DNA from 3 places in the Peribacillus sp. V2I11 genome. Region 3 is predicted to be linked to each of the others. Evidence: riboswitches for the same ligand, from Rfam matches in the RefSeq annotation. Region 3 holds a riboswitch; each other region holds the start of a gene.
The links. Region 3 has a riboswitch for S-adenosylmethionine ahead of QFZ73_RS05490 (methionine ABC transporter ATP-binding protein). Riboswitches for the same ligand answer to the same signal wherever they lie in the genome.

Region 1: it holds a riboswitch for S-adenosylmethionine, as region 3 does, so the genes downstream of both, QFZ73_RS04325 (Fur-regulated basic protein FbpA) here and QFZ73_RS05490 (methionine ABC transporter ATP-binding protein) in region 3, are expected to answer to the same signal.
Region 2: it holds a riboswitch for S-adenosylmethionine, as region 3 does, so the genes downstream of both, QFZ73_RS16415 (methionine ABC transporter ATP-binding protein) here and QFZ73_RS05490 (methionine ABC transporter ATP-binding protein) in region 3, are expected to answer to the same signal.

What each region holds. Positions count from the first base shown of each region.
Region 1 is NZ_JAUSYW010000001.1:893,908-903,708, forward strand. Features, by position in the region: gene QFZ73_RS04285 (acyl-CoA thioesterase) at 1-195, opposite strand, end outside; gene QFZ73_RS04290 (M15 family metallopeptidase) at 330-866, opposite strand; gene QFZ73_RS04295 (DinB family protein) at 941-1,423, opposite strand; gene QFZ73_RS04300 (ABC transporter ATP-binding protein) at 1,634-2,887, shown strand; gene QFZ73_RS04305 (ABC transporter ATP-binding protein) at 2,874-3,452, shown strand; gene QFZ73_RS04310 (GDSL-type esterase/lipase family protein) at 3,503-4,204, opposite strand; gene QFZ73_RS04315 (GNAT family N-acetyltransferase) at 4,423-4,929, shown strand; gene QFZ73_RS04320 (aspartyl-phosphate phosphatase Spo0E family protein) at 4,999-5,193, opposite strand; gene QFZ73_RS04325 (Fur-regulated basic protein FbpA) at 5,445-5,633, opposite strand; SAM riboswitch class I at 5,810-5,914, opposite strand; TPP riboswitch at 6,073-6,178, shown strand; gene tenA (thiaminase II) at 6,268-6,957, shown strand; gene thiW (energy coupling factor transporter S component ThiW) at 6,973-7,494, shown strand; gene thiD (bifunctional hydroxymethylpyrimidine kinase/phosphomethylpyrimidine kinase) at 7,463-8,269, shown strand; gene thiM (hydroxyethylthiazole kinase) at 8,266-9,081, shown strand; gene thiE (thiamine phosphate synthase) at 9,062-9,694, shown strand; gene QFZ73_RS04355 (MFS transporter) at 9,735-9,801, opposite strand, start outside.
Region 2 is NZ_JAUSYW010000001.1:3,358,658-3,368,458, forward strand. Features, by position in the region: gene QFZ73_RS16370 (FecCD family ABC transporter permease) at 1-139, shown strand, start outside; gene QFZ73_RS16375 (ABC transporter ATP-binding protein) at 155-946, shown strand; gene QFZ73_RS16380 (YmaF family protein) at 1,044-1,382, opposite strand; gene QFZ73_RS16385 (zinc-dependent alcohol dehydrogenase family protein) at 1,557-2,546, shown strand; gene QFZ73_RS16390 (amidohydrolase family protein) at 2,740-4,050, shown strand; gene QFZ73_RS16395 (hypothetical protein) at 4,514-4,819, shown strand; partial or broken gene QFZ73_RS16400 (hypothetical protein) at 4,877-5,242, shown strand; gene QFZ73_RS16405 (nuclear transport factor 2 family protein) at 5,299-5,667, shown strand; gene QFZ73_RS16410 (GNAT family N-acetyltransferase) at 5,754-6,227, shown strand; SAM riboswitch class I at 6,369-6,479, shown strand; gene QFZ73_RS16415 (methionine ABC transporter ATP-binding protein) at 6,864-7,886, shown strand; gene QFZ73_RS16420 (methionine ABC transporter permease) at 7,900-8,550, shown strand; gene QFZ73_RS16425 (MetQ/NlpA family ABC transporter substrate-binding protein) at 8,572-9,444, shown strand; gene QFZ73_RS16430 (M20 family metallopeptidase) at 9,491-9,801, shown strand, end outside.
Region 3 is NZ_JAUSYW010000001.1:1,125,630-1,135,430, reverse strand. Features, by position in the region: gene fumC (class II fumarate hydratase) at 1-258, shown strand, start outside; gene QFZ73_RS05525 (hypothetical protein) at 363-605, shown strand; gene QFZ73_RS05520 (ABC transporter ATP-binding protein) at 665-1,810, opposite strand; gene QFZ73_RS05515 (PucR family transcriptional regulator) at 1,930-2,814, opposite strand; gene QFZ73_RS05510 (NAD-dependent epimerase/dehydratase family protein) at 3,016-4,053, shown strand; gene QFZ73_RS05505 (iron-containing alcohol dehydrogenase family protein) at 4,198-5,304, opposite strand; gene QFZ73_RS05500 (MetQ/NlpA family ABC transporter substrate-binding protein) at 5,367-6,188, opposite strand; gene QFZ73_RS05495 (methionine ABC transporter permease) at 6,244-6,912, opposite strand; gene QFZ73_RS05490 (methionine ABC transporter ATP-binding protein) at 6,899-7,915, opposite strand; SAM riboswitch class I at 7,985-8,089, opposite strand; gene QFZ73_RS05485 (MBL fold metallo-hydrolase) at 8,384-9,208, shown strand; gene QFZ73_RS05480 (hypothetical protein) at 9,312-9,500, opposite strand; gene QFZ73_RS05475 (YheE family protein) at 9,586-9,789, opposite strand.

The sequences.
Region 1 (9,801 bases), 230 kb from region 3:
CAGGAAATCGACAGAATCAGTTGATGCAGTAACGACGTTGCTTCGCGCATGACGCATGGCTGATATAGCCGCTACATCATCAATGTATGCCATTAATTTGCCTCCGAACATCGTACCAATATTATTTGTATCCGGGGGGAGGACAAGGCTTGTTTTTATGACCAAAGAGTCCCGGCAATGTTTTATTTCTTCCATGGTGACTGCACTCCTTTATGTCTGATTTCTCACTAGTTCACTTTATCGAATTCTTACCTGTAAAGCAATTCACATGCTTATTTTCCTGCTTTTAGTCAAAATTATGCGATTTATAATGAAGCCACCCACTTTCACTACCCTTTTGGCCGCTTGCCTTGTTGCAGCTCACGCAGGCTCAAGCCAAATGTCATTTGTAAATGCGGATAATCCTTGAACCCTGCCCAATCCCCTCCCCAATCAAAACCTAACCCTTTAGCGATGGTCACGACTTCCATCCAATCCGACTTTCCATTATCGTTGCCGTCATAACGCATATCCCAAATGGCCTCGCCTTGTTTGTTAAGGAGGGCAAAATCTATCGCCAAACCGAAATTATGCAGCGACTCGCCACCTCTTGCATTCGTTACGATGTTCCCCGAGCCTGTTCGGCCCTTTTCATAGAGTTCATTTTGCTCAGCTAAAGACCGGAACCCTGCCGTAATGATCACCGGGATGCCTTTGTCATTAGCCTGTTGAATGAGCTCGTCTTTTTTTTCGGCGACGATCGGATTGAGCTCGTCAGTCAGTTCGATTTCATCCAGATCTGGCGGAAGTATATATTTGAACAAGAGCCCAAGCAACAATCCGAGAAAAACCAATAGCAAACATGTCCTTACCCAAGTGGCTTTCACTGAAAAACCCTTCCTTTACGAATAACTGTCTGAAAGTGAAAAACTCAACCAAAGACGGATGAGTTTTTCTTCTATTATAACTTTTTTTTCAATTCTTCAATTTGCAATAAATGCCGTTTTTCATGTAGTCCCACGAACGGGATCCATTGCTTCAAGCTTAAATCTTTAAATAAAGGGTGTGGAAAAGACTTTTGTTCGAGATCAATTTCCTTTGCATGGTCAACGACCTGTACAAAAGCTTTTCGGGATTCAGACAACTTATCCTTAACTTCACTCAAAGTTTGGTATGATTCTGACGGAATGACAAATGGCGGGGCCTGGACCTTCACTTCACGATTTAAAGTAAGCTCGATCGGTTTATCCGCAGCAGGAATCCTATCGTCGCTTTTCAATTTATCGGAAATGCTCTTTGTTATGGCCCTCTCCATTAAATATAAATGATCCAATACCTGAATGATGCTCCATCGTCCTGTTTCAGGATGGGCATTCAGCTGTTCATCCGATAGTCCGTTGACCGCATGTAAAAGTTCTTCCCTGATTTTTTCATTTTCATTCATTTTTAGAATCTCCTCTTATAAGCCTCCCTAATCTCCTATAATTATTCCATGTCCTATAGGAAAGTGTAAAATAATAATACTTTTTGACAGAAACGAACCGATTAAAAGTTGTCTATTTTTTGAAAAGCTCTATGATAGTCATTAAGGTAAAATTCACCTAATTCAAATGACTTTCAAAATTCATCAAGGACCTAAATAGGAGTGATCGCTATGAGTGGAGGACATATTCCATTCAGCCACAAAGGCCGCAATGCCATGCATGCAATACCCTCAAAAGGAAGCATATGGTTGATGCTCAAACAAATGTTCAATCGGGTCCCATCCAAATGGAAGTTTTGCACTTTGGTTTTATGTATCATACTTTTCATTTCATTGCTTGAGTTCTCCATCCCCCAGTTGACGCAGTTTACGATTGATAAAATCATTCCCGAAAAAAGATATGACTCGTTAATCTGGATTGGCGCAGGAATTCTTTTTGCTACCATCTTATTGGCTTTACTGAACTGCTTTAACAGCTATATCGTTTCCAAGGTCGGTCAAACAGCTATTATGGATATACGGAATAGCATGTATGACCATATTCAAACACTGGATATGAAATTCTTTGATAAAAACCGTACTGGTGACTTAATGTCCCGGTTGACCAATGATGTCAATTTACTGCAGCAGCTCATCTCTTCGAGCATGCTTCAAGTCTTGACTGACACGGTGACTTTCATTGCCGTGGCGGTATATATGCTTTTCATTAACTGGAAGCTGACCATTGTCCTCCTTTTTACATTCCCTTTCATGTTCTATATCACAAGGGTATTTGGGAAACGCATCAGGATGTCATTTAGGTCTGTGCAAAGTTCAGCCGGAGATGTCAGCAACCAGTTACAGGATTCCATTTCGGGAATGCGGCTCATTCAATCTTTTACAAATGAAGAATTCGAATCAAGGCGGTTTGCGGAGCGTAATCAGGAAAATATGGCTGCCAACATTAAGTCTGTTCGGCTACGTTCCATGTTCGGTCCGATTATTGATTTATTGAACAATATCGGTCTTGTAGCAGTCATTGTGTTCGGGGCTTGGCAAGTGATGGAAGGTGAATTCACAATAGGATTAATCGTGGCCTTCCTCGCCTATTTGAGGTTACTTCAGAGTCCCGTTCGCAATTTTAGCCGGGTCATCAGCATTGTCCAGCAATCATCCGCCGCCTTTGAAAGGATAACTGAAATATTGGAAACACAACCTGAAATAGGTGACAAGGGAAATGCCATTGAACTCCCCTCCATAAAAAAGCAAATTGATTTTCAATGTGTTGATTTTGCTTATGATGAGAGTGTTCCTGTAATCAGCAATCTAAACCTGACCATGAAAGCTGGTCAAGTAACCGCTCTGGTCGGCTCCTCTGGCGCAGGAAAATCGACCATCACGAGCCTTTTGATTCGATTTTATGATCCGCAAGATGGAAAAAATTAAAATGGATGGTCATGATATCAAAGATGTGTCACTGAAATCATTACGGGGACAAATAGGAATTGTTTCCCAGGATATCATTTTATTCAACGGTTCAATCCGTGATAACATCGTATATGGCAAACTTGATGCTACAGATGATGAAATCATCCAATCAGCCAAAGCGGCAAATGCGCATGACTTTATCAGTGCCTTTCCTGATGGTTATGATTCACAAATCGGAGAGCGCGGAGTCAAGCTTTCAGGTGGACAAAAACAGCGTATTGCCATTGCCAGGGCACTTTTGAAAAATCCGCAAATCATCATTCTCGATGAAGCAACGGCGGCCTTGGATACAGAATCCGAACATTTGATCCAGGAAGCATTGTCACGTTTATTGATAAACCGCACTTCTATAGTCATTGCACATCGTATATCAACCATTCATGATGCCGATCAAATTATCGTTCTGGAAAAAGGGCAGGTTCATGAAAAAGGAACACATGAACAATTATTGCAAAACGACGGCAGATACAAGCAGCTCCATGACTTGCAGTTCCCTCAACTAAAAGCCATATTAAATTCCTAGCGACTTAACAGGCAAAAATGCACAGAAAGCTTTCCTGTGCATTTTTGCTTTCATTTGAAATCATAACTTTCCAAAACCCGATTCGCAATGAGCTGATACCCTTTTTCATTCGGATGTAACTTATCACTGAAATACTCTGTTTTCTTTTTATCTTCAAAAAGATCATTCGTAGGAATGAATAACATCCTTTTATCTTTATCCGCTATTCCCTTTATTGACTGGTTATAATTGCGAATGTGCTTTTCAAGTTTTTGATTACCTTTAATTGGGTTATATAGTCCCACTACCAGAATATCAGCTTTACCGTTTGCCTCCAACAGTGTTGATGTAATCATATTCAGATGGCTGATATACTCCCGTTTACCCTCATTGATTTTTCGGACACTTATTTTCTCCAAGTCCCCTCCGTTACTATTGATCAAGTCATTCGTTCCAATATAAACGATGAAAGTATCGGCTTCATCAAGTTTCGTTTTAATGCGGTAATCATCAAGCTGTTTCATCACCCCATCCGTTTCCTGGCCTTTTATTCCGTAATTCCAAAAACTCACTTTTTGTTCCGATTCCGGATTATTCAATTCATCCTCCAGGCCTTCTATATATCCTTCACCGTCCTTATCCCCTTTTCCATAGGTTAACGAATCTCCAAAAGCCATCACCCTTTGCACATCTTCCGACTCCGAGGCCTGAAATTCATATGCAGCAAAACATATAACTAGTACAGCAATCAATAACCCTGCCAATTTTTTCATTTAGTTCCCCTCTTGTCTTTTTACTAGAAGTATTTAATCTTACATACCCAAAAAATCCGCAGTCTTAACATACAAAAAAGAATTGTCAGATAAAGAGTAAGGAGTGTATGATAATATAAAACTTTCAATGGATTGGGTGTCATTCACCGTCCCTTAACAAAAAACGGGATAACCCTTCATTCTCGTGATTGAATAAATGATAGTTAGGAGTTTAAATCATGGAAGAGCACATAGAGTTTAGAGTGGCAGAACTATCTGATCTACCCAGAATTGTTGAAATATATAATTCGACAATTGCTTCAAGAATGGTCACGGCAGATACGGAACCTGTATCCGTCCAATCGAGGGTTAAATGGTTTGAGGAACATCATTCGGAAAGCCGACCGCTATATATCATTACTATAGAAGGGAATACTGCAGGATGGATGAGCTTTCAATCCTTCTATGGCCGACCGGCATATAATTCCACTGCCGAAATCAGCATTTATATTGATGATTATTTCCGGGGAAAAGGAATCGGACAAATTTCGATTCAAAAGGCAATTGAAATGAGTCCAAAATTAGGTGTTAAGACTCTATTGGGTTTCATTTTCGCCCACAATACACCAAGCCTTAAGCTTTTTTCCAAATTCGGGTTTGAAGAATGGGCTCATTTACCCCAGGTTGCCGAGCTGGATGGCATTGAGCGGGATTTGATCATTCTTGGTAAACGTGTCGATATTTAAAATAATTCTTTAGAGCTATTGCCTTGAGCAGTAGCTTTTTTTAGATTAATCGAGGTCAAATTGACTAATTTAAAAATACCTATATGCTTTCTGGAGGGAAAAATATTCAGAATCTCTTTTACTTGTTAACGCATTTAATAGCGTATCCAATTCTTGACTGGCTTGAACAGTCAGCAGACTTGTTAAGCCGTAAATCGCGGCCAATTTGAGCATCTCTTGTCTCTTCTCTTCTACTTTTTCTATAGTTACCTTGCGGCAAAGCATTATAGCACCCCCCATTTATTCAATATTTTTACACTTTCATCATAATGAAACTACTAGTTAAAATCAACTATTTTCCAGAAATTAAATGTGTTATTTTATAGGGTAAATGTGACAAAACACCTATTTATTCTTATATTATGTATATTTTGTGTCACTTTCTATTAAACGCAAAAAAAGCACCCACTAGTGTAGACTGCGAATGCTTACATCATATCCCTAATACAAGAACCCAAAATATAGTCCATCGCTTACTATGTCATCCATTCAGAAGGTGACTCGTTATTATGTCTATTTATAACAATTTTATATTCATCTTCAAGTACTTTTAATGGGGCATCATAAAGGTGCCTTTCATCAGAGGTTTTGTATACTCCATTGGCCAATAACTCTTCAATAAGCATTGCCTTCCTCTGTTCAATCCTCTTAAATAATTCTGCCATGTAAATGGCTCCTTTCCTAGTCATCCTTGAGCCAGCTTCTAGTTAGCTAAACTTTATCAACTTGTTTGATTTTCACCAAATTATATATACCTTTTCTATTATGTCACTAAACGTTATTTCCCAAAAATAAAAGCCCCTTCTAATTCAAGAAGAGGCTGACAGTGTCCGTACGGCTCTTCTTATCTCCCAAGCATATGCTTGTTGGATTTAGCACAGTTCCCATAACGGGTCCGCTGCCGAGGTTTCTTTGGGCCAAGTCCCTCCACCTCTCTGGATAAGAATTCGATATATAAATGATGTAGACATGATTTTATCTTAATAATCATCAAAAGTCAATTACCTGGTTCTCCCTTTTTTCCTGGACACAAAGTGATCTCTCTTTCAATTACCGGTTGCATTTTCTTGTCTTTCTGATATGATGTCAGTAATTACATACAATTCACACCACTAGGGGAGTTTTTTTTTAAGACTGAGATGGAATTAGTTCCGGACCCTTTGAACCTGAACCGGCTTATACCGGCGGAGGGAAGTGGATGATATCGTCCATTTACAGGCTATATCCATCTACCCCGTTCCGTATTCAGGAACGGGGTTTTTTATTAACAAGGGGATCCATTCTAAAGGAGGATGAACAATGGAGAATATTAAATTAGAAACATTCAGTGATAGACTACATGCGCGGGCAAAAGAGATTTGGAAAAGGAACCATTCTCATCCCTTTGTCCAGGCAATTGGAAACGGCACGCTTCCTGAAGAGAAATTTGCCTATTACCTGAAGCAGGACTATATCTATCTCATGGATTATTCCAAGCTCTTTGCTTTAGGTGTCATCAAAGCTCATGACATCGAAACCATGGCAAAGTTTGCAAGTATTTTAAATGAAACCCTTCAAGTGGAAATGGATATTCATCGGCATTATGCTTCCGAATTCGGAATCAGTTCCAAGGAATTGGAAGATACAGAGCCCACTCCAACCACTCTAGCCTATACAGGTTACATGCTAAATGCAGCTCAGCATGGGACCTTGGCAGATTTGATCGCCTGTCTCCTGCCCTGCGCTTGGGATTATTATGAAATCGGTTTGCTATTAAAAGAACAAAATGGAGCAGCGTTGGAAAACAATCGCTATGCAGATTGGATAAGGTCCTATTCATCTCCTGAATTCGGGGAAGCACACAAGTGGCTGATCGCTTTGTTGGAAGAGTTGACGGAAGGCATGCCAGAAAAGGAGCTTCTTAGATTAGAAAAGCACTTTTTGGTTACTTCCCGATATGAATATTTATTCTGGGATATGGTTCAAAATGAGCAGGATTGGCCGCTGTAGGATGTTGACATGATGATGAATCCTATCAAGAAACTGACGTTGACTGCCATGATCACGGCTATAACGACGCTGACCAGTTCATTTATTTTCATCCCAACAGGATTTGCAAAGGTCTTTCCTATTCAGCATTTGGCAAATGTCCTGACGGCCGTCCTATTGGGGCCTGCTTATGCTGTGACACAAGCTTTTTTAGTTTCCATCATTAGAAACATGTCTGGTACCGGTTCAATTTTCGCCTTTCCCGGCAGCATGATCGGGGCACTTTTAGCTGCCATCCTTTATCGAAAAACACAAAGCTTAAAATTCGCTTGTTTTGGGGAAGTGATTGGGACCGGCATTCTCGGTTCCCTAGCCTGTTATCCACTTGCCATCCTCCTATTGGGAGAAAAAGCTGCTCTTTTTGGTTTTTTACCGGCTTTTATGCTCAGTTCATTCGCAGGTGCGATTTTAGCTTTCATATTACTTAAAATACTTCTAAAAAATAATTATATGAAGGGGTTTTTTTATGAAAACAGCATTAACCATCGCAGGCTCTGATTCAGGGGGCGGTGCTGGAATACAAGCGGATTTAAAAACATTTTCTGCACATGGGGTCTTTGGGATGTCTGCCATCACAGCCGTAACCGCACAAAATACAATGGAAGTCCGTTCAGTACAGCCAATTGAAACAGCTATCATATCAGATCAAATTGCTGCTATCTTTGAAGATATTCCGGTCGATGCAGTAAAAATAGGCATGCTTGGATCAAAAGAAATAGTGGAAACTGTCGCTGCGTCCCTTAAAACCTTCATGCCTGCCATCGTTATCCTTGACCCTGTCATGATTTCCAAAAGCGGCCACCATTTGCTCGACGAAAAAGCTGTCTCTGCCTTAAAAATGGATTTGCTTCCGCTAGCAACACTTGTAACCCCAAATGTACCGGAAGCGGAAGTACTTACTGGCTTGTCGATTCGGACGGAACAAGATTTCTACAGGGCATGCATTTCGATACAAGAAATGGGTCCCAAAGCCGTTTTACTTAAAGGAGGCCATGCAACAGGAAATCCAAATGATCTTTTTTATGACGGGACTGACTTCCAATGGATCAAGGGAGAGCGTATTCATACAAAAAACACTCATGGTACGGGCTGTACCCTATCATCCGCCATTACATCAAACCTGGCAAATGGACTGCCATTGCAGGTATCGATCGAACAGGCCAAGACCTATATTTCTGAAGCGATACGAAATAGCTTTTCAATTGGTAAAGGTCATGGACCTGTCCATCATTTTCATGCATTTTCAAAAAAAGAACGGAGTGACTTAAAATGAAGGTTTCTGCAGCCGATTTATTCGTGAAAGTAAAAGAAAGAAAACCACTCGTTCACCAAATCACCAACTTTGTTACAGTCAACGACTGTGCAAATGCCACCCTTGCCATCGGTGGTTCACCAGTAATGACATCGAGCCCAAGAGAAGTGGCGGATATGGTCAAATTAGCAGATGCATTGGTACTGAATTTCGGTACGATCGATGATAAAGCCTTGGAAGCAATGAAGATTGCCGGTAAGAAGGCAAATGCCCTGGATATCCCGGTCATTTTGGACCCGGTGGGAGTTGGTGCCACCTCCTATCGTACAGAGCAGGTCAAAGATCTCCTAAGTAAGGTTACTTTCCAAATCATTCGCGGAAATGCGAGTGAGATCCTTTCATTGATGGGTGGGGATACCGTTACACGCGGGGTGGATTCGGGGGAATCTGCGATTAGCAATGCAGAGCTGGCTGCACGAGCGGCAAATAAATTGAATAGTATCGTCGTGGTCAGCGGAGCTAAGGATGCGGTCAGCGATGGAAAACATACGTCCATCATCGACAATGGGAACCACCTATTAACTAATGTTACAGGTACCGGTTGCATGTCCACTGCTCTTATCGGTACTTTTTCCGGAGTCACTGACGATTTCTATTCTGCGGCAATTGCCGGTATCTCAACCATGAGCATTTCAGGGGAACTAGCTGCTGCAAACCTTCAAAAAGATGAAGGAACAGGAACGTTTCGTGTGCGATTAATCGATGCAATATCAAGAATGGATAAGGAAATCTGGATGCATGAGGTGAAAATAAATGAAGAAGTCCCAAATTGATTTAAGCCTGTATTTAGTTACGGAAGAGTCCATAGCATTGGAAAAATTGACCAAAATCATTGTAGAATCTGTTTCAGGAGGAGTCTCGATCGTACAACTTAGAGAGAAAAATAATTCCTCACTCTCCTTTTATAAAAAAGCTTCTGCATTAAAACAGTTATTGAACGAGCTGTCCATTCCCCTTATCATCAATGACCGGGTGGATATAGCACTTGCGGTTGCAGCGGACGGAATTCATATTGGGCAAGATGACCTTCCACTGCCCGTCGTCAAACAAATGGTTCCTGAAGATATGATTATCGGTGTATCTGTCTCCACTCTTGAAGAAGCTCTTGAAGCCGAACGAAATGGAGCAGACTATATCGGAGTCGGTTCCGTTTTCCCTACCAAGACCAAACAAGATGCAACTCATATGGCAATTGGGGATCTGGAGGAAATTTGCCGAAGCGTATCAATTCCCGCCGTAGCCATCGGGGGTATCACTGCCGATAACATTTCCGCTCTTTCTAATAGCGGGCTATCCGGTACCGCAGTCGTATCGGCCATCATGAATGCAGATAGTCCGAAGACTGCCTCCGAATCCCTTTTAAAAATAATAAAAGACTTTAAATAAACAAAAGGAAGGGGACTGAATACAGTCCCCTTCCTTTTGTTTATTTCAAAACGGTATTCTTTGTTTCCTTCCCAAAAGCTACGGCAACTGCCCCCACTAGAATAGCA
Region 2 (9,801 bases), 2.2 Mb from region 3:
TTCTATCTTTCTACTCGTTGCCGATAGCCTGGGAAGAGGATTATTCCCTCCAATAGAAATACCCGCCGGAATTATCACTGCGGTGATTGGAGTGCCATATTTTTTATACCTATTACGTCGTGAACGAAAAATAACATAAGGAAGGCTGGCGATCATGACAACATTATCAGCAGAGCATCTTTCTCTCTCTTATGGCTCAACTCAAATCATTGATAATATCGATTTAGAAATTCCTGAAGGTAAGATCAGTATAATCATTGGTTCCAATGGTTGTGGCAAATCTACCATTCTACGTTCTCTAGCTAGATTATTAATACCTCAGCAAGGCACGATCTATTTAGATGGAAAAGCTATTCATCATCAATCTTCCAAGGAAGTGGCAAAGAAATTGGCTATCTTACCCCAAGCTCCGGAAGCTCCTGAAGATATAACCGTTAAAGAACTATGCTATTATGGCAGGCATCCGCACAAAGGCTTATTTTCCAGACAAACCCCAGAAGATCATGCTATTGTCGACCGTGCATTATCAGCAACAAAAATGACGGAATTTGCTGATCGGACATTGGATGCATTATCCGGAGGACAAAGGCAAAGGGCATGGATTTCGATGGCTTTGGTGCAAGAAACAGATCTTTTACTGTTAGATGAACCTACAACCTATCTAGACTTAGCACACCAAATTGAAATATTGGAATTACTGCGCGATTTAAACGTAACTTATGGGCGCACGATTGTCATGGTTCTGCATGATTTGAATCAAGCGGCACAGTATGCCGATCATCTGATTAGCATCGTTAAGGGAAAGATCTATAAAGAGGGACCGCCTGAAACGGTCTTTACAAAAGAGATGATCAAGGACGTCTTCAGGCTGGAATGCTGTATTATTGAAAATCCTGTTGATCAAACGCCTCTTTGCATTCCAATTGGTTTATCTCAAGATCATTAGAAAAACTATTTCTAATAAAGGTAGAGATGCATCTAGAGTCTATCGGAGGCAAGAAAACATCAGGGGGATTTCCCATCCCCCTGATGCTTTTTTGTTCTTATTTATTTCCTGGAGCAGGTTGATCGACCCCTTTAATTCTATGTCTATGCCCATCATCTTCCGTTGTGTAAAAATCATAATAATGAACGTGCATTCCATTTCCAACCGGAATGGGTGGTCCTGAATATGCCTTATAATAATGGGAATGTCCATCCTCAAATAACACATATCCTTCAGTATAATGAATATGTCCTCCCTCTTGTGATGGAATTGGGGGGGATGTTACATCCAAACATTGATGGACATGGTCGTCCGCTATGGAAGTATAATCAACAGATCCATGATTATGATGTGGTACAAACCCAGATACAAAATCATTTTTTCCTACGTTATTCAATCTCTTCACCCCTTGTACTTGAATAAACAAAAGTTTTATAAACTATATGCTCGGAAAGATTCTTAATGACAAATTTTGAGGGATTAAAACGTGGAGAACCACAATCATCATAAAATAAATCCACAGTTAAATGATAAAATAGATAGACTTATACAATAAAGGAGACTTATTATCTTGGAAGCCAAATGTGTTAAATTCTATGAGTTTGGGAATCCGCAAAAGGTTTTAAACGTTGAAAATAAATGTATTCAAAAACCTTCCGAGGGGGAGGTCCTCGTTCGGATGACCACACGTCCCATTAATCCGTCTGACTTGCTGCCCATTCGCGGTGCATATTCCCACCGAATTCCCTTGCCTTCCATACCTGGTTATGAAGGGGTCGGCATTGTGGAAGAGGTGGGTCCATCGGTTTCGAAAGAGCTGATAGGCAAGCGTGTTCTGCCTTTGCGCGGTGAAGGGACCTGGCAGGAATATGTTAAAACATCTGCGGAACTGGCCATCGTCATTCCCGATTCGATCGAGGATTATATAGCAGCGCAATTATATATAAATCCGATAACCGCATGGTTAATCTGTACAGAAGTATTAGCATTGAAACCGGATGATGTATTACTCGTAAATGCTTGCGGATCTTCCATTGGCCGTATCTTTACCCAGTTATCCAAGATTCTTGGATTTAAGCTGATTGCTGTAACGAGAAACAATAAGTATACGGAAAAACTGCTTAAACTTGGTGCGTCATATGTGATCGATACGTCCCGATCATCATTGTGTGATACAGTGATGGAATGGACGAATGGGCGCGGGGCGAAAGCGGCCATAGATTCAGTGGGCGGCATCGATGGTTCAGAGCTAGCTTATTGCGTTCGGCCTAATGGCACCTTATTAACGATTGGCCTTTTATCAGGACAGTCTGTTAATTGGGCGAAAATTTCACAAAGGACAAAAGTGAATGTTGACATGTTTCATCTTCGGCATTGGAATCAGCAGGCTTCCGTTCAAACTTGGCATGAAACGTTTCACCTATTGATGGGGTTCATTAATGATGAAAGGTTGAAGTTCATGATGCCGGATTCCTACTACAGCCTTCAAGATGTGCAAGAAGCCATTATTGTAACCGAAACCAATGAGAGCAATAGAGGGAAGCTTTTTTTAAACAACTGATTTTGCAATGCATCCACTATGTGGTTTGCTGATTGAACGGATGAAGCATTCATCTTGGAGCTCTTCCAATAGGTTCCTAAGGTAAATGGAAATGGCCCCTGATAATATGGAATTACTTGATTACCTGTAAGGTGCTAGTTTAGAATGCGGAATAGAACATGTTGATACATGATACGACTTTGGAGGAATACTTATGAAAACAATATATGTGAATGCTACATTTTTTACTATGGATAAGGAAAATCGAATCTTTGAAAACGGCATGATGATTGTACAAGATCATACCATATCTTACATCGGCCAGCATGATGAACAACAATTGGCAGATGCAGATCAAGTGGTCAACCTTGGCGGGAAATGGATTATGCCAGGTCTTGTGAATGCCCATTCGCATATTGTAATGACCCTTTTACGCGGTATCGGGGACGATATGCTGCTGAAGCCATGGCTTGAAACGAAAATATGGCCGATTGAAAGCCAGTTTACAACGGAAATCGCCTCTGTAAGCTCTCAGCTTGGCATTATGGAAATGATGAAATCAGGAACCACGACATTTTCGGATATGTTTAATCCTAATGGAATAGATGCAGGTGCTGTCATGGAGACGATAGGCGAAACAGGAATGCGCGGAGCCTTTTCCTACACGATCTTCAGCTTGGGTACCGAAAAAGACCAAAAAGCGAACCTCATGGGGGCTGAGCAATTTTCAAAAAACTATAAAACGTTTGCCGATGGCCGCATGACTACCATGGTTGCACCACATAGCCCATATGCCTGTACACCTGAAGCGATTATGGAAAGTGCACGGATTGCAAAAGAGAATGATTTGATGGTGCACATTCACGTATCGGAAACGGACTTTGAAATCCTCGACATCGAAAAAGTTTACGGATCCCGTCCTGTCGAGCACCTTCGCCGTCTAGGACTGTTCGATCAGCCTACCGTGATGGCACATGGTGTGGTTCTCAACGATGAAGAGCGGGCGATACTAAAACAGCACGATGTTCGCGTTGCCCATAATCCAATCAGTAACCTGAAGCTCGGATCTGGAATTGCCGATGTCGTCAGCCTTCTTGATGCAGGCATTAAAGTGGGAGTAGCAACAGATGGCGTCGCCTCCAATAACAACTTCGATATGTTTGAAGAAATGAGGACCGCTGCATTACTGCAAAAAGGAATGTATAAGGATGCCACTAAATTCCCGGCACAAACAGCACTCGCCATGGCCACTAGAATGGGCGCCGAAGCCATTGGCATGGGCCATACAGGGTCACTGGAAGCTGGTAAAAAAGCAGATTTCATCACCATTTACCCATATGACAAAGAACATCTGCAGCCGCTGAGTGAAGCCTATTCGCACCTGCTTTATGCAGCACGCGGAAATGATGTATGTGATGTATACATTGATGGCAAAATGGTCGTGAAAGATGGCCGCTGCTTAACGATCGATGAAGAAAAAGTAATCGCCGAAACGAATCGTCTGCAAGGTACCCTATCACGATAACCATGATGGGAAAACAAACGTATGCACAGAAGAAGGAGCTGCCATTTGCAGCTGCTTTTTTTTATGGATTCAATGAAGGGCCGGGAATGGGGTGGAGGACGAATTAATCGGTTGTAGGACGGAATAAAAGGGTTTTGGGTTCAAAGGATTATTAGGTTATTTACCAATTCAACAGAAAACGCAAATATAAAAGGAGGGGATACAAGGAATAGATTGATATTAAGAAGTGGGGTTACTTTAAATAACTTGTCACTTATCACAGTAGGTATCTGCTTTCTTAGCATATTCCTCATTTGTAGAATTTCTTCTTTTAATACAGTAATAAGGTTGGGAACAATGTAAAAAGGTTTACTAAAGACCCTTTACAATAAACCGATATACTATGTGAAATTGTTTATATTAAGGGGTAATAAAGTATCCTTAAAAAAACTATTATCCCAAATATTGACCTAGATCCATTATTTTGGTAAGTATTTATCATATATTATCAAAAAAAAATAGAACGGAAGCACTGTTAAAAAGTGAAGTACACCAGTCTTTTGATGAGTTGAAAATTTTCAATTCGAAAAATAATGAATTGAATAATCTAATCATTAATGAGATAACGAATCTTAATAAAGAGTTATCTAATATTTTTGGGAAGATAGATCCAAATGTCGGGTTAAATATAGTGATATTTGAGCAATTAGAGGAATTACAAAAGTATGGTGAATTAGAAAATATCGGAGCTTTTTTTGATAATAATTATAATTTAATAGCCTTGGAATAACCCGATTCCCTTAATAGAGAAGCAGATGAATGGTTCTTTAGAAAAGATTTACGCCACGAGTATACACATTATTTTTTGGCTAAATATCTTAAGGAAAATAAAATTAAAGACGTTCCGAAATGGTTTGATGAAGGATTAGCCGAGTACGTTGCAGTTACCATGGATGGAGTTGAGGCTACGGACCCATTATCTGAAGTAATTAATTTTGAATTGTTGAAGAGCAGGGAAGATTGGGCAAAGCAAAGAAGAAAACATAAAGAGTTATATGCCCAATCTCATTATGGAATTAGATATATTATTGAAAAAAATGATTTGGAAATATTTAAGGAAATAATAGATGATAGCTATAATTTAGGTTTTCCAAAATCATTCAAAAGACATACTAACATAGAGATTAATGAATTGCATAAGTTCATCAATTGAGGTATTACAGGTGCTGAAAGGTTGTTTCCGTTAATGGTAAAAGGAGGACAAGATGAATGGAAAGTGAATCTTCAGTGTTAAAGGAGCATTTGCATCAACTGGAGGAGAAATTGTTAAAATCTGAAGTCCGTACATCTCCAAAAGAGCTTTCATCATTATTGAAAGATGATTTCTTCGAGTTCGGCAGTTCGGGTAACATATGGTCTAAAAGCGATTTTTTGGGGCAAGAGGGGGCCGCAGCGGTTAAAATGACACTAAGTCAATTTGATATGCATCAATTGTCTGATGATACCGTGTTAACCACGTACCGGATTTTTGATGAAGATAAAGTGGAACATACCCTAAGGAGTTCAATCTGGAAATGTACGAATGGAAGATGGCAAATGTTTTTTCATCAAGGCACAAAAACGAAAGGGCCTCTTTAAGCCCTGATAGTGAAATATCATAAAAGATCGTAAGTGAAATGAGTTTTACCTATTTGAAAACTATTTCACTAAAATGATAGGGGTGGATGAAGCTGATCTTTCGGACCATTGATACGGACAAAGATAAAGATATTATCATTAAATTCAGGAAAGATTCTTTTGTTGTAAGTTTTGGATCTGAAGATGGTTTTGGAGATGAAAATACATATCTGCAAAGAATGAAAGAAAGGGTCCGCAAATTTCCGGATGGACAAGTGATCATTGAAAAGGACCAAGAACCGATTGGACAAATGGAACTTCAAATTCGGGAGTATGAAGGAACTGAAATCGGCTATGTGAATCTATTTTATCTTATTCCCGAATTCCGGAGTAAAGGCCTTGGCAAGGAATTGGTTCGCTACGCAGAAAACTTTTTCAGGCAATTCAATGTATCCGAATATCATTTAAGGGTTTCTCCGGATAATCAAAGGGCGATTCGTTTATATACGAGTTCAGGCATGTTGAAGATAAGCGAAGAAAATGAAAAATACCCTGTATGGAGAATGAGCAAATCATTATGAAATAGAAGTATAAATTATATTAATATAATTAAAAAAGTGTCAATTCACTATACTGTGAAAATATTTAGAACAATGAAATATATGGTTGACTTTAGAGAAAATTGAATATATAGTGAAGGACATAATTAAATATAACGTTAATTCTTATCAAGAGATGTGGAGGGACTTGGCCCTATGATACCTCGGCAGCGGGTTTTTACTTTGTAAAAATACTGTGCTAATTCCAACGGACGAAAGTTTGAAAGATAAGAAGGAGCTTTCCTTAGATAATTAATTTAAGAGTTTACTCTTTTTTATGTCTAAAAGAGGCCTCTTCTGTCTGATGACGGAAGAGGCCTCTTTTGTTTATTCAAAATGTATATGGTTATTTGGAGAATGGGTGCAGTTACTCATGAGTTTCGCGCAATTGCTCGTGAAATTCGAGCAGTACTCGTAATTGTGATCATAAACTCGTGAGCTTTGAGCAGTTACTCGTGAGTTTCGCAGATTTACTCGTGAGTTTGGCGTAGTTACTCGTGAGTTTCACGCAGTTACTCGTAAATTTCGCAGAATTTAACCCTATCATTATGAAACTTTGCAAAGCTCTTCTCTCTGGATAATGAATTCGTACAAATAAACAGCATGGGGGGAGATTGGATGATTGAGTTTCAAAATGTTAAAAAGGTTTATCAAACAAAGAAACAGACTGTTGAGGCTTTGAAGGGCATTAATTTGACAGTGGAAAAGGGGGATATATTCGGTGTAGTCGGTTACAGCGGGGCCGGGAAGAGTACGTTGATCAGGTTGGTCAATTTGCTTGAACATCCTTCAGATGGACAGGTGATTGTTGGGGGCAAGGATTTAACCAAATTGAACCCGAAGGAATTACGGGCAGAAAAGAAAAAAATCGGGATGATCTTTCAGCATTTCAATTTGCTGAATTCAAAGACCGTTTTTGATAATATCGCCATGCCGCTGATTTTATCGGGAACTCCGGCTAAAGAAATCAAAAAGCGGGTAGCCGAGCTGTTGGAGTTCGTTGGCTTATCAAGCAAAGCAAAGAGTTATCCGGAACAATTATCCGGCGGTCAAAAGCAGCGGATCGGCATTGCAAGAGCATTGGCTACCAATCCATCAATCTTATTGTGTGATGAAGCTACATCTGCATTGGATCCACAAACAACGAGTGCAGTTCTGCAGCTCTTAAAGAAAATTAATAAAGAATACAATATTACCATTCTGCTAATCACTCATGAGATGTCTGTCATCAGGGAAATTTGCAATAAGGTAGCGGTCATGGAGGGCGGATGCGTCGTTGAACAAGGTTCGGTTTTCGAAGTTTTTGCCAAACCGCAAACGGATATTGCAAAAAACTTCGTGAGAACGGTCATACATGATGAGATTCCACAAAGTTTCTTAAAAGGCATAGGGTCCCACATTCCGATTATTTGGAAAATTAATTTTATTGGGACTACTTCGGGTACTCCTTTACTTTCAACGATCTCGAAGAAATATGATGTTCATTTAAGTGTTTTATCAGCCAATATTTCTGAAATCCAGGAAACGCCTTTCGGGAATTTGATCATTGAAGTGACCGGGAACAAAAATGAGGTGGACAAGGCTTATCAATATATTAAAGATGAGGGGATTCTCGTCCAGGAGGTGCAGATAAATGGGTAATACGCTTTGGGGAATGGAAATAACGGCAGATCAGCTGTCGACAGCTTTCGGTGACACACTTTATATGGTAGCCATCTCATTGGTATTTTCCGGATTGATTGGGCTTCCGCTCGGCATCCTGCTTGTCATTACAAGAAAGGGTCACATCCTGGAGAATAAATGGATCTTCAATGTATTGAACCCCGTCATCAATATATTACGGTCGGTTCCTTTCATCATCTTGCTTGTAGCACTTATTCCGTTTACCAGAATGATTGTCGGCAGTGCGATCGGAACGAATGCGGCCATTGTTCCGCTAATCTTTTACGCGGCTCCTTATATTGCCCGGCTTGTGGAGAACTCCCTGTTGGAAGTGGACAAAGGCATCATCGAGGCAGCACAGGCGATGGGGGCGACGACATGGCAAATCATTTATCGCTTTTTGATTCCCGAGGGACTTAGTTCGTTGATCCTTACATTTACAACAGCGACAATCGGGCTTGTTGGATCTACGGCCATGGCAGGTGCCGTCGGTGCAGGCGGGGTCGGAGATCTGGCTTTGGCTTACGGTTATCAAAGGTTCGATACGATGACGATGGTCGTCACAGTGGCGGCACTCGTGATCATCGTTCAATTATTGCAATCCACCGGGAATTTCGTTTCAAGAAAAATCAGAAGAAGATAAAAATAACAGGAGGTAGGAGAAATGAAGAAAATCTTATTAACGATCATGGTATTGGCATTGGCCATCGTGGCTGCAGCATGCGGGAAGGAAGAGGGTGCATCAGGCGGTTCGGATGATGTGAAAACAGTGAAAGTCGGTGTCAGCAGCGGGGATACGAGAACATGGGAATACATTGTCGATTTGGCGAAAGAAGAGGGACTGAATATTGAACTGGTCACTTTCAATGATTATATCCAACCGAACCTTGCCTTAAGTGAAGGGGAAATTGATGCCAATTCATTCCAAACGGTCGCTTACTTCGATGAATTCGTTCAAGATCAAAATCTGAAATTAGAGGCCATCGGGTCGACTGTCATTGCACCTATGGGCCTTTATTCGAAAAAACACAAAGATCTGAAGGATCTTCCAGATGGTGCCACGATAGCCGTTCCGAATGAAGCAACAAACTTTGGCCGTGCATTACTCCTTCTTCAAGAAGCTGGATTGATTACATTGAAAGAGGAATTCAATGGATCGGGATCATTGGAAATCATTAAGGAAAATCCGAAAAACTTGAAAATCCAACCTGTTGCTGCCGGCAATACCCCGCGTCTATTGGACGATGCCGATGCTTCAGCCATTAATAATAACTTTGCCGTCGAAGCAGGCCTTACTTTGAAAGATGCATTATTCCATGAAAGCAAAACCGCGAAACCATATATTAATATCATTGCAGTTAAAAAGGGAAATGCCGATCGTCCTGAGCTGCAAAAATTAGTGGAGCTTTATCAATCGAAAAAAGTGGAGGCATTCATTGAAAAAACGTTTAAAGGAAACACCATTCCTGCATATGTTTCCGTAGATGAATTAGTGAATTACCAGGATGCATGGACAAAGCCAGCTAATGAAAAGTAAAGGTGAGAACAAATAGATCGATTCAAGAAAAAGGGGAGATCAGAGTATGGCGAGAGAATTAGTGCTGAAGCAGCATAAGCAGATCATTGAAGATCATATCGACCTTCATTCCGAATTATATATTGAAACAAGTCAAGCCATTCATGCCAAACCCGAAATTGGGAATCAAGAGTTCTTCGCTTCGGATACATTAACCGGAATACTTCAAAATGAAGGATTTGAAGTGACCCGCAATATAGCAGGGCATGAAACAGGATTCATCGCCAAAAAAACCTCTTCAAAGAAAGGGCCCACCATTGCCTTTTTAGCCGAGTATGATGCATTGCCGGGTTTAGGTCATGCTTGCGGCCATAATAT
Region 3 (9,801 bases):
GAAGGCATTCATTCATTCAACAATAATTGTGCGGTTGGCATCACTGCAAATGAAGATAAAATCAAAGAAAATGTAGAACGTTCCCTTATGTTGGTAACAGCATTGAACCCGCATATTGGTTATGAAAAAGCAGCCAAGATCGCCAAAACAGCATTCAAGGACAACTCTACGTTAAAAGAAGCGGCGTTGAAATTGGAGTTCCTGACGGAAGATGAATTCAAAGCATGGGTCGATCCTGCTAACATGGTTAATAAATAATTGCGGTGCCCTCCCTCTGGTATTAGGGAGGGTGTTTCCATGTGTTAAAATAATGGAATCAACAAATACTGAGATCATAAGTATCGGGAACAGGAGGAAAAACAATGTCTTTATGCCCGCTTTGCAACGGTCTAAGAAAAATTCATGTGAATTGCCCGGAATGCGGCAGTGATCTTGATGATAAAGGGAAATTCATGGACTACGCTGATGATTACAGTGCTTACATGGATATCGACATACTTAAAGAAAACGACGGATATCCTCAATCCCTTCAGAAAGGCCAATGCCCGCATCTCATGAAATGCTCTGAATGCGGACATGATGAAGTGGTATTGGTCCAGGAATGAATCTACCCCTTATTTTGAATCAACGAAAAAGACCCATTCGTGAACGGGTCTTTTTACGTTTAATTGGCAGGTAACTTCATGCTTTCCTGCATCTGTTCATCTTCTTCAACTAAAATGCGATGTTCAGTCCCTTTATCAAAAAAGTGAGCTTTATCCATGTCGAGGGCAAGTTCGATATTTTCACCTGCCTGGATGATATTCTTGGCATCGACCCGTGCGACGAAGTCCTGCCCCTCTAACGTGGAGTAGAGCATGATCTCCGCGCCCATGAGTTCGGCTACATCAATTTGGGTCGTGAATGTAGTGTTACGGGACTCCGTAAAGCTAGTTCCTTCATTATGGAAATCCTCCGGACGGATGCCAAGGATTATATCCTTTCCGATATATCCTTGATCACGCAGCATTTTCATCTTCAATTCAGGTATTTCAAGCGTTTGTTCGCCTATTTTAATTGTGCCTTCTTTTAATGTCCCGGTAAAGAAGTTCATGGCAGGCGATCCGATAAAACCGCCGACAAAGACGTTTGTGGGTTTCTCGTATACGTCTTTTGGGGCACCGACCTGTTGGATGATTCCATCTTTCATTACAACAAGACGTGTCGCCATGGTCATTGCCTCTGTTTGGTCATGCGTGACATATATCGTCGTGGTGTCTAGCCGTTTATGTAGTTTAGCGATTTCTGCACGCATTTGAACCCGCAGTTTTGCATCGAGATTGGATAATGGCTCATCCATCAAGAAAACTTTTGCGTCCCTTACAATTGCACGGCCAAGTGCCACACGCTGGCGCTGACCTCCTGAAAGGGCTTTAGGTTTCCTGTTTAGCAGCTCTTCAAGTCCGAGAATCCTTGCCGCTTCATTGACCCTTTGCTTGATTTCCGCTTTTGGCGTTTTCCTGAGCTTTAATCCAAATGCCATATTGTCATATACGGACATATGAGGATATAAGGCATAGTTCTGGAAAACCATCGCAATATCACGGTCTTTTGGGGGGACATCATTGACTCGCTTGCCGTCTATATATAAATCCCCTTGTGAAATGTCTTCCAGTCCGGCAATCATCCTTAATGTCGTCGATTTGCCGCAACCTGAAGGTCCCACAAAAACTATGAATTCCTTATCGGCAACGCGAAGGTTGAAGTCTTTAACGGCCGTCACCTTTTTATCATAAATCTTGAATATATGATCTAATACTAACTCCGCCATGAAAAATCCCCCTTTTAAAATGATTACTTGTACCAATTAGCTATAGTCTAAGCTATCAGTTCAGAAAAAAGTATGGGCACATTGCACAAAAAAAGGATGATATTACCTACTCATGAAAATTAATCAATCAGTAATAGAATCAAGTACGCAGTAAGGGCATGACGGAAGTTTCTAATATCAAGACCAGTACTTTCAGAGAATTTGTCTATTCGGTATTGTAAGCTGTTCCGATGTATATAAAGCTGTTTGGCGGCATAGGTGGCATTGGAATTACATTCGATATACGTTTTAATCGTTTTGATAAGTTCAGCATCCTGCTTGGTCTTGCCAAGAATCTCATTGATATACCACTTTGCATTCTTAACGGATGGATCATTAATTAATGAGTGAGGGATGATGTCTGCCAAATCAGCCACCTTTAGATCCGGCAGGTGCACCTGTGCCATATCAAAACACTTTTTTTCCTGAGTCCAGTGATGATGAAGGTCTTGATTTACAGGGTGAAAGCGCCCGGTGAACATACGGGTCTTAACATAAAAGTCACCTTCAAGGGTGGAAGAAATGGCGATTAGTTCTTTATTTGATAATGGTTCATCCTTGCCCGTTTCAATTAAGACTCCTGCCGTTTCATTTTCCCAGACCAATGTTGCGTCAGATGGAACGAAAGAGAGGAAGGCCTCTTCAAAATCGGAGTTGGAAAAATCAGCATGAGTCAGCTTAAAATGAAGAAATCGAACATTCTCCCAGCTCGTTAAAGGCAATGGTGCATTCGGTTCGGATAAAAAAGTTTTCCATGATGAGTCTGGATGTGCATTGAGGTTATTTGGGTTTATGGAAGGAGCAAAAAGCAGTTCCAATAAACGGATTTCTTCGGCTGTGATTTCTGAACGGGGAATGCCAAGTATACTTCTTGAGTCTTCGAACCAAACATAGTCAGAAATATAATCAGTATCATTTTTATTGGTAAGAGCCTTCGGGAATTTTTGTTTGAGATTTTCAAGCATCGTTTCCACCTTCTTTCTCCCTTTCCATATCATTATAGCGAAAAAGAATAAAGTTCAAAAGAATAGGATATTGCGAGTTTTTCCGAGAAGGGAAATTCACGGTTCAAAAAGAGAGTTCAAAGAAAAGTTGCAAGTAATATTAATTTTAGGAAAGGGTGTTGCGTATGCTTAATGGAATATCGTTAAAGAGGAGGAGATCTTATGAACATTTTAATATTGGGTGGTACACGGTTTTTAGGCCGATATTTAGCAAAAGCTGCGATAGTGAAAGGGCATGAGGTCACACTTTTTAATCGTGGAAGCGATCCTTATGTTTTTCCCGAAATAGAACAGTTAAGAGGGGACCGCGACGGGGATCTGGAAATGTTGAAAGGAAGACAGTGGGATGCAGTCATTGACACATCGGGTTTTATCCCTCGAACTGTTTCGAAATCTTGCAGCTTGCTTAATCAAGTTAAACATTATACATATATTTCAAGCATCTCAGTTTATAGTGATCCAACCGAACCAGGTATTGATGAAAATGGAGAGGTTCATACACTAAATGAAGATAAAGCAGAAGAGATCACCGGCGGAACTGCTGGACCGATATACGGTGAATATTATGGACCTTTAAAATCATTAAGCGAAAAAGCAGCTGAAAAAGAACTGCCTGGAAAAGTCTTGTCAATTCGTGCCGGGCAAATAGTAGGTCCGTATGATTACACTGACCGATTGCCGTACTGGCTTAAAAGAATAGCGGAAGGGGGAGAAATTTTATCTCCTGGACGCCCTGGACGTCCAATCCAAGTTATCGATGCAAGGGACTTGGCTCAATGGGTCATACAAATGATAGAAAAAAATATGACAGGTACATATAATGCCGTCGGACCAGATTACACACTGACTATGGGGCAATTACTTGAAGGCTGCAAAAAGGTAACAAGAAGTAATGCTGATTTTACATGGGTATCTGAAAAGTTTTTAATTGACAATAAAGTGGAGCCGTGGGGAGAGATGCCTTTATGGATACCAGAAGAGTTCCCTTTACCGGGAGCTAAGAAACCTTTGAATGGGTTTTTGGCTGTCGATAACAATAAAGCCATCAATAATGGACTAACATTCCGTCCCCTTTCAGAAACTCTCCAAGATATATGGAATTGGGAAAAGGGCCGTCCGGAATCTGCCGATAGAAAAGCAGGTATCCACAGACAACTTGAAAGTGATCTTCTTGGATTATGGAAACAAACAGTAGGTTGAAACCTTCTTTTATTATTCTGAAGTATTGACGCACTTTATGTTTGCTTGGTGAAAAGGATGATTTAAACAAACATGGTTATAATACAATCCCTTTACTTCCCGAAGGGGAGTAAAACAAGGATGGATAAAAACTCCATCGCTTTTTTAGTTCATGGATGTGCTTGCGTGGTTTGTGAGGATTTCAAGGTTTTCCATGGCGGCTGCCACTTTTTCCTTGTTGATATCAGGGAAAAGAAGATGGATGTCTTCACCTTCTTTGACAGAGTGGGCTGCAATCTGTTGAAGTTCCGCCTTATGTTCAACCGTCAGGCCAATATCAAGCATTGTCATCGGCAGTTTAAGCACCAGGTAGATTGGCAGCAATTGTTTGATTTCCGAGAATTTCCCTTCTAACACAAGCTGGACTAAAATGCCATATGCCACTTTTTCCCCGTGAAGTAAATGATGAGCTTGCGTGATGGTAGTCAGGCCATTGTGAATGGAGTGGGCACCGGCAACGCGCAAGTACTGGTCGCCAAAGCCGCCAACTAGACCACTGGTGATGATGTTCGTTTCAATTACACGCTGCAGCGCGTCTGTCCATTTACCCTTTTCCAAATCAGCTAAGGCTTCCTCGCCATATGTCAATAAAACTTCCTGGCATTGCCTTGCGGCTATATGGGCCAATTCAATACAAACGGACTTGGTGGCAAGCTTTTCGGCCAGTGCATTGCCCTCATACCATTTCGCCAATGTATCGCCGATTCCAGCCCGTAAATAGTTAATAGGCGAATTCAGAAGAATTCCTGGTTCGATAAATAACATCCAAGCGCTTTTTTCATGAATATCATAGCGGACATATGAACCATTATCATCATAAATGACACTCAACGGTGTCCAGGCAGCGCAGGTGGAAGCTAAGGTAGGAATGAGGATGATTTCCTTTTGAAGCGAGTTTCCGGCAGATTTGGCGAGGTCGAGCAGCTTACCGCCGCCAATGCCGATTAATGCATCCACACCTTGTTCAAGAGCAGACTTATTGACACGCTCAATTTCTGCGTCACTGCATTCCCCGCCGTATGTGAAAAAGATCGTCTCAATATTTTCTAAGGAAGGAAAAAAGGGTTCAGCAACTTCCCATGATTTTCTTCCATGAATAACGAGCACTTTACGAATGTTCCATTTACTCAGTTTTGCTTCCAGGTTTTCAAGGACATTAGCTTTACAGGCGTAATAAGCGGGGCCGCTGCGGACCTCCAGTAAGGTATTCATATTCTTTCTCCTTAATGAAAGGCCTGTTCCCAGTGAAGGGGAAGCAGGCCTTGATTATTTGATCAATTCATCCAGTCAGGTTTTCCGAATCCGGCAAATTTGTCATCGATCACTTTTTCAAACTGGTCGGATTCCACTACTGATTTAATATCCTTGGCAAATTGAGCGTCTATATCTTTTGTATTCACTGCAACAACGTTTCGATACATATCCGGCATTTTTTCTAAAACAAGGGCATCCTTTAGGTCCATTTTCGCTGCAAGAGCGAAGTTGCCAGGGACCGCTGATAGGTCAACACTGTCTGTTGCCCGTGGCAATTGAGCGGATTCCAATGGTTTGAGCTGGATGTTTTTTGGATTTTTCGTTACATCCTTTTCAGATATTTTTAAAGGATCGACATCCGGATCGACTTCAATCAACCCTTCATCCACCAGCACTTTAAGTGCACGTGCGAGGTTAACCGGATCATTGGGCACTGCAAGGGATGTACCATCTTTAATTTCTTTCAATGATTTATACTTGTTCGAATATATGCCCATTGGTGCTGTTGGAACAATGATAAGGTCGGAAAGCTTTAAATCATTTTCTTTAGCGAAGTTGTCCATGTACACTTTATGCTGGAATAGGTTGGCGTCGATTGAATGGTTGCCAAGCGACTTATTCGGCTGGATATAGTCGGTGAATTCGACGATTTCTATTTTGTAACCGAGATCTTCAAGACCTGGTTTGATGGCCTCTTTAACCATATCGGCGTAGGGACCGGTAGTCGCCCCGATCTTCAATTCTTTTTTGTCTTCAGTTTTTGGGGATGCATCATCGCTTCCGCAAGCTGCTAAGCCAAGGGCAAGTGCACAGACTGATAATAACGAAGCTATTTTCTTCATTTGAAATTCCTCCTGAGTAATGAAATGTATTGAATCATTGAAATAATGACTGATCCTATCGTTTGTTAACAATGTATGAGGCTTTGTCACCAACCATTTGAATGATTTGCACAAGGCAGATCAGCACGACGATCGTCGTGATCATGACTGTGTTGTCATAACGGTAATATCCGTACCGGATGGCAAGGTCGCCAATTCCGCCTCCGCCGATTGTCCCTGCCATTGCAGAGTAACCGATTAGCGAAATGGTCGTTAATGTCAATCCTTGAATGATTCCCGGTTTTGCCTCTGGAAGAAGTACATCCTTAATGATCATCCATGGAGTGGCACCTACGGCAATTGCAGCTTCAATCACTCCTCTGTCTATTTCACGTAATGCCGATTCAACGATTCTTGCAAAAAAAGGTATTGCCGATACGGACAGGGAAACAGAAGCCGCTCTTGGCCCTATCGTCGATCCCGTAAGAAGGTCCGTTAAAGGAAGGAGGGCGACCAAGAGAATGATGAACGGGATTGAACGTACAATATTGACTGCGAAACCGAGAGATCGATTCACGATGCTATTTTCAAAAAATAAATTCCTGGTTGTCGTAAACAGCAATACTCCAAGCGGTAAACCGATCAGCAGAGCTACTGCAAGGGAAACGCCGACCATATAAATCGTTTCAAGAAAGGCTTTATTAAGATCAGGTAAAATATTGACGATGGGATCAAGCAGTGACATGTTTTAACACCTCCACAGAACTGGAACGACTTTTTATATATTCCAATGTCGAATGAATTTGGGTGGCATCGCCAATTAACTCGATGATCAAAATGCCTAAAGGGACATCCTGGATATACTCAATTTTACCGTGTAAAATATTACCCTTTACTGAATGGGATTGGAGAGTATCCGAAAGAATCGACTCACCGGCGGTTTGCCCTTCGAATTGAATTTTAATAATCGTACCTTTACTTTCTTCAAGCAAGTGCGAAGGGAGTTCGAAATCCAGTACACTGCTAATGAATTGCTTCGTTAACTCCTGCTTAGGCTGTGAAAATATTTCATAAACGGGGCCTTCCTCAATTACCCGGCCATCCTGCATGACGGCGACTCGGTGGCATAGTTCTTTGACCACTTCCATTTCATGTGTAATCAACACGATGGTGATACCAAGCTCACTGCTTATCTTTTTCAATAACTGTAAAATCGCTTTTGTAGTTGTTGGATCAAGGGCTGAAGTCGCTTCATCACATAATAGTACAGTGGGTTCATTTGCTAAGGCGCGAGCTATGCCGACCCGCTGCTTCTGTCCACCGCTAAGCTGTGCCGGATAGACATCTTTCTTATCGCTAAGCCCTACGATTTCCAACAATTCCAATACACGTAACCTGATGGCGTCCTTCGATCGATGCGCTGCCTTTAAGGCGAAAGCGACATTTTCATAAACGGTTTTTGAACTGACCAGGGAAAAGTGCTGGAATATCATTCCGATTTTTTGGCGTTGTTTACGAAGCTCTTTACTTGATATAGAGTTTAAATCAATGCCGTCGATGATGATATTTCCACCTGTCGGACGTTCAAGCAAATTCAAGCAGCGGAGTAATGAGCTTTTTCCAGCCCCACTGTAGCCGACAATTCCATACACTTCGCCTGTTTTAATGGTCAAAGAAACGTTATCCACTCCGATAACTCGGTTTTTCTTCGAGACGTATTCCTTTCGGACTGAACGGATTTCAATCATGCGCTTTCCCCCTTAAACATTAAAAAAGCTGCCTCTATCATTCAGAAAGAGGCAGCGAAATTATATCGCGTCTTATCTTTCAGAATGCAATCATTCTGCAGGAAGTGGCACCGTTCCCTAAGGGCGGTTGCCGGACATCACAGGGCCTGATCCCTCCGTCACTCTTGATAAGTAAATTATTATTTTAGAATATTTCAAGTTTTATAATATAATCTATATTATTTGTAAAATTCGACAATGTCAATCGTTTCTGTGATTTTGGAATGATTTTTTATCGTTAAATTTGGTATGGTCCGTTAAAAAAATTCATGGAAAAAGGGCTATTATGCAATAATCCAGCAATTCCATCAAGGTTAATTATTCCAATATTTTCTTGTCAAAAAGGTAAAGTGGTACTACATTTATTATAGTGAAGTTAAAAAAAGGAAGATTAAACTATTTTGGTACAATGATGGGGGAGGCAATTGAATGATAGAGATTAAGACGATAAATGATGTGGTTTGTGTTCACGGGACTCCTGGCGGGAACAAGTCGGGGATGAGTGTTTATGTCTTTTTAACGGATGGCCTATTGATAGATACTGGAGCAGAGATTTTATTGGAAGAGCTTATTCCATTCTATGAGTCCGCAGACTTCGACTCAGTGGCACTGACTCACTATCATGAAGACCATACGGGGGGCGCTGCATGGATACAGGAACATAAAAAGGTCCCGCTTTTCATTCACTCGATGTCGGTTGAGGTTTGTGCAAAGGATGCTGTATATCCTGAATATCGCAAAATTTTCTGGGGAAAGAGAGACGCCTTTAAAGCTGAGCCGCTAGGGAAGGCCATTCATTCCCGTACCCAAACGTGGGAGCCGATTTTTACCCCTGGTCATGCGAAGGACCATATGGTGTATTTGAATCACAGTAATGGCATGCTCTTTTCAGGAGACCTTTTCGTAACGCCAAAAACAAAGCTTGTCTTACGGGAGGAGTCTGTCCCGGTCATCATCGGTTCCATAAAAAAATTACTTCAATATGACTTTGGGGAAGTGTTTTGCTGCCATGCTGGGCATGTGCCTGATGGGAAGGAAATGTTCCGGAAAAAACTCGATTATTTGGAAAACCTCCAAGGTGAAATTTTAAACTTACATTCTCAAGGGCTGACCGTTCATGAAATCCAGCAGGTCGTTTTACCGAACCGCTATCCCCTTATCGAGATATCTGGGCATGAATGGGATTCAGAACATATCATTACATCGATATTAAACGAAAATATTTTAAGTGCGAGGGAGAATGGAACTATTTGAATGTTATCCGTTTAACGGTCTGACTGCATACACATGGAGATGAACGGGATAGGTAAGTCCACATCAAATAAAGGAGAGCCCTCCATAAGAGAGCCCACATAATTTATTTATTGATATTGGGATCTGTTTCATCATAAAAGTCATGTGCTTCTTCGATGTTCTGAAGGTTAGCGACTTCATACACATTTCCGCCCGCCATTCCTTCATTGATGATACGGTCGATATCCAGGTAAACGGAATCCTTGCCATCATATTCGGTATCCTTTAAAAATGTCATTTTTTCTTTATCCAAAATAAATCCCTCCTAGCTTTTTCTTTAGTTTAGGCAAAGGAGTTTTTTTTATTCTGTTTAGGGATTTCATGAATGTAAAGGGGGTTCATTCGTATACATGGAAGATCATTAAATCATGTATCATGCTTTTGAGTTTGGTTTCATCTGTTTCGGAAGGCGGATTGGCTGTCCACTCGATGGATCCATCTTTATGATACAAGGCTTGGACTGCCTGCTTGTTGAAATAAAAGGAAATTTTCCATCCTGGCAGATTCTTATGTAATGGTGCCCATTGAAAATGAGTGATCATATGTATTACCTC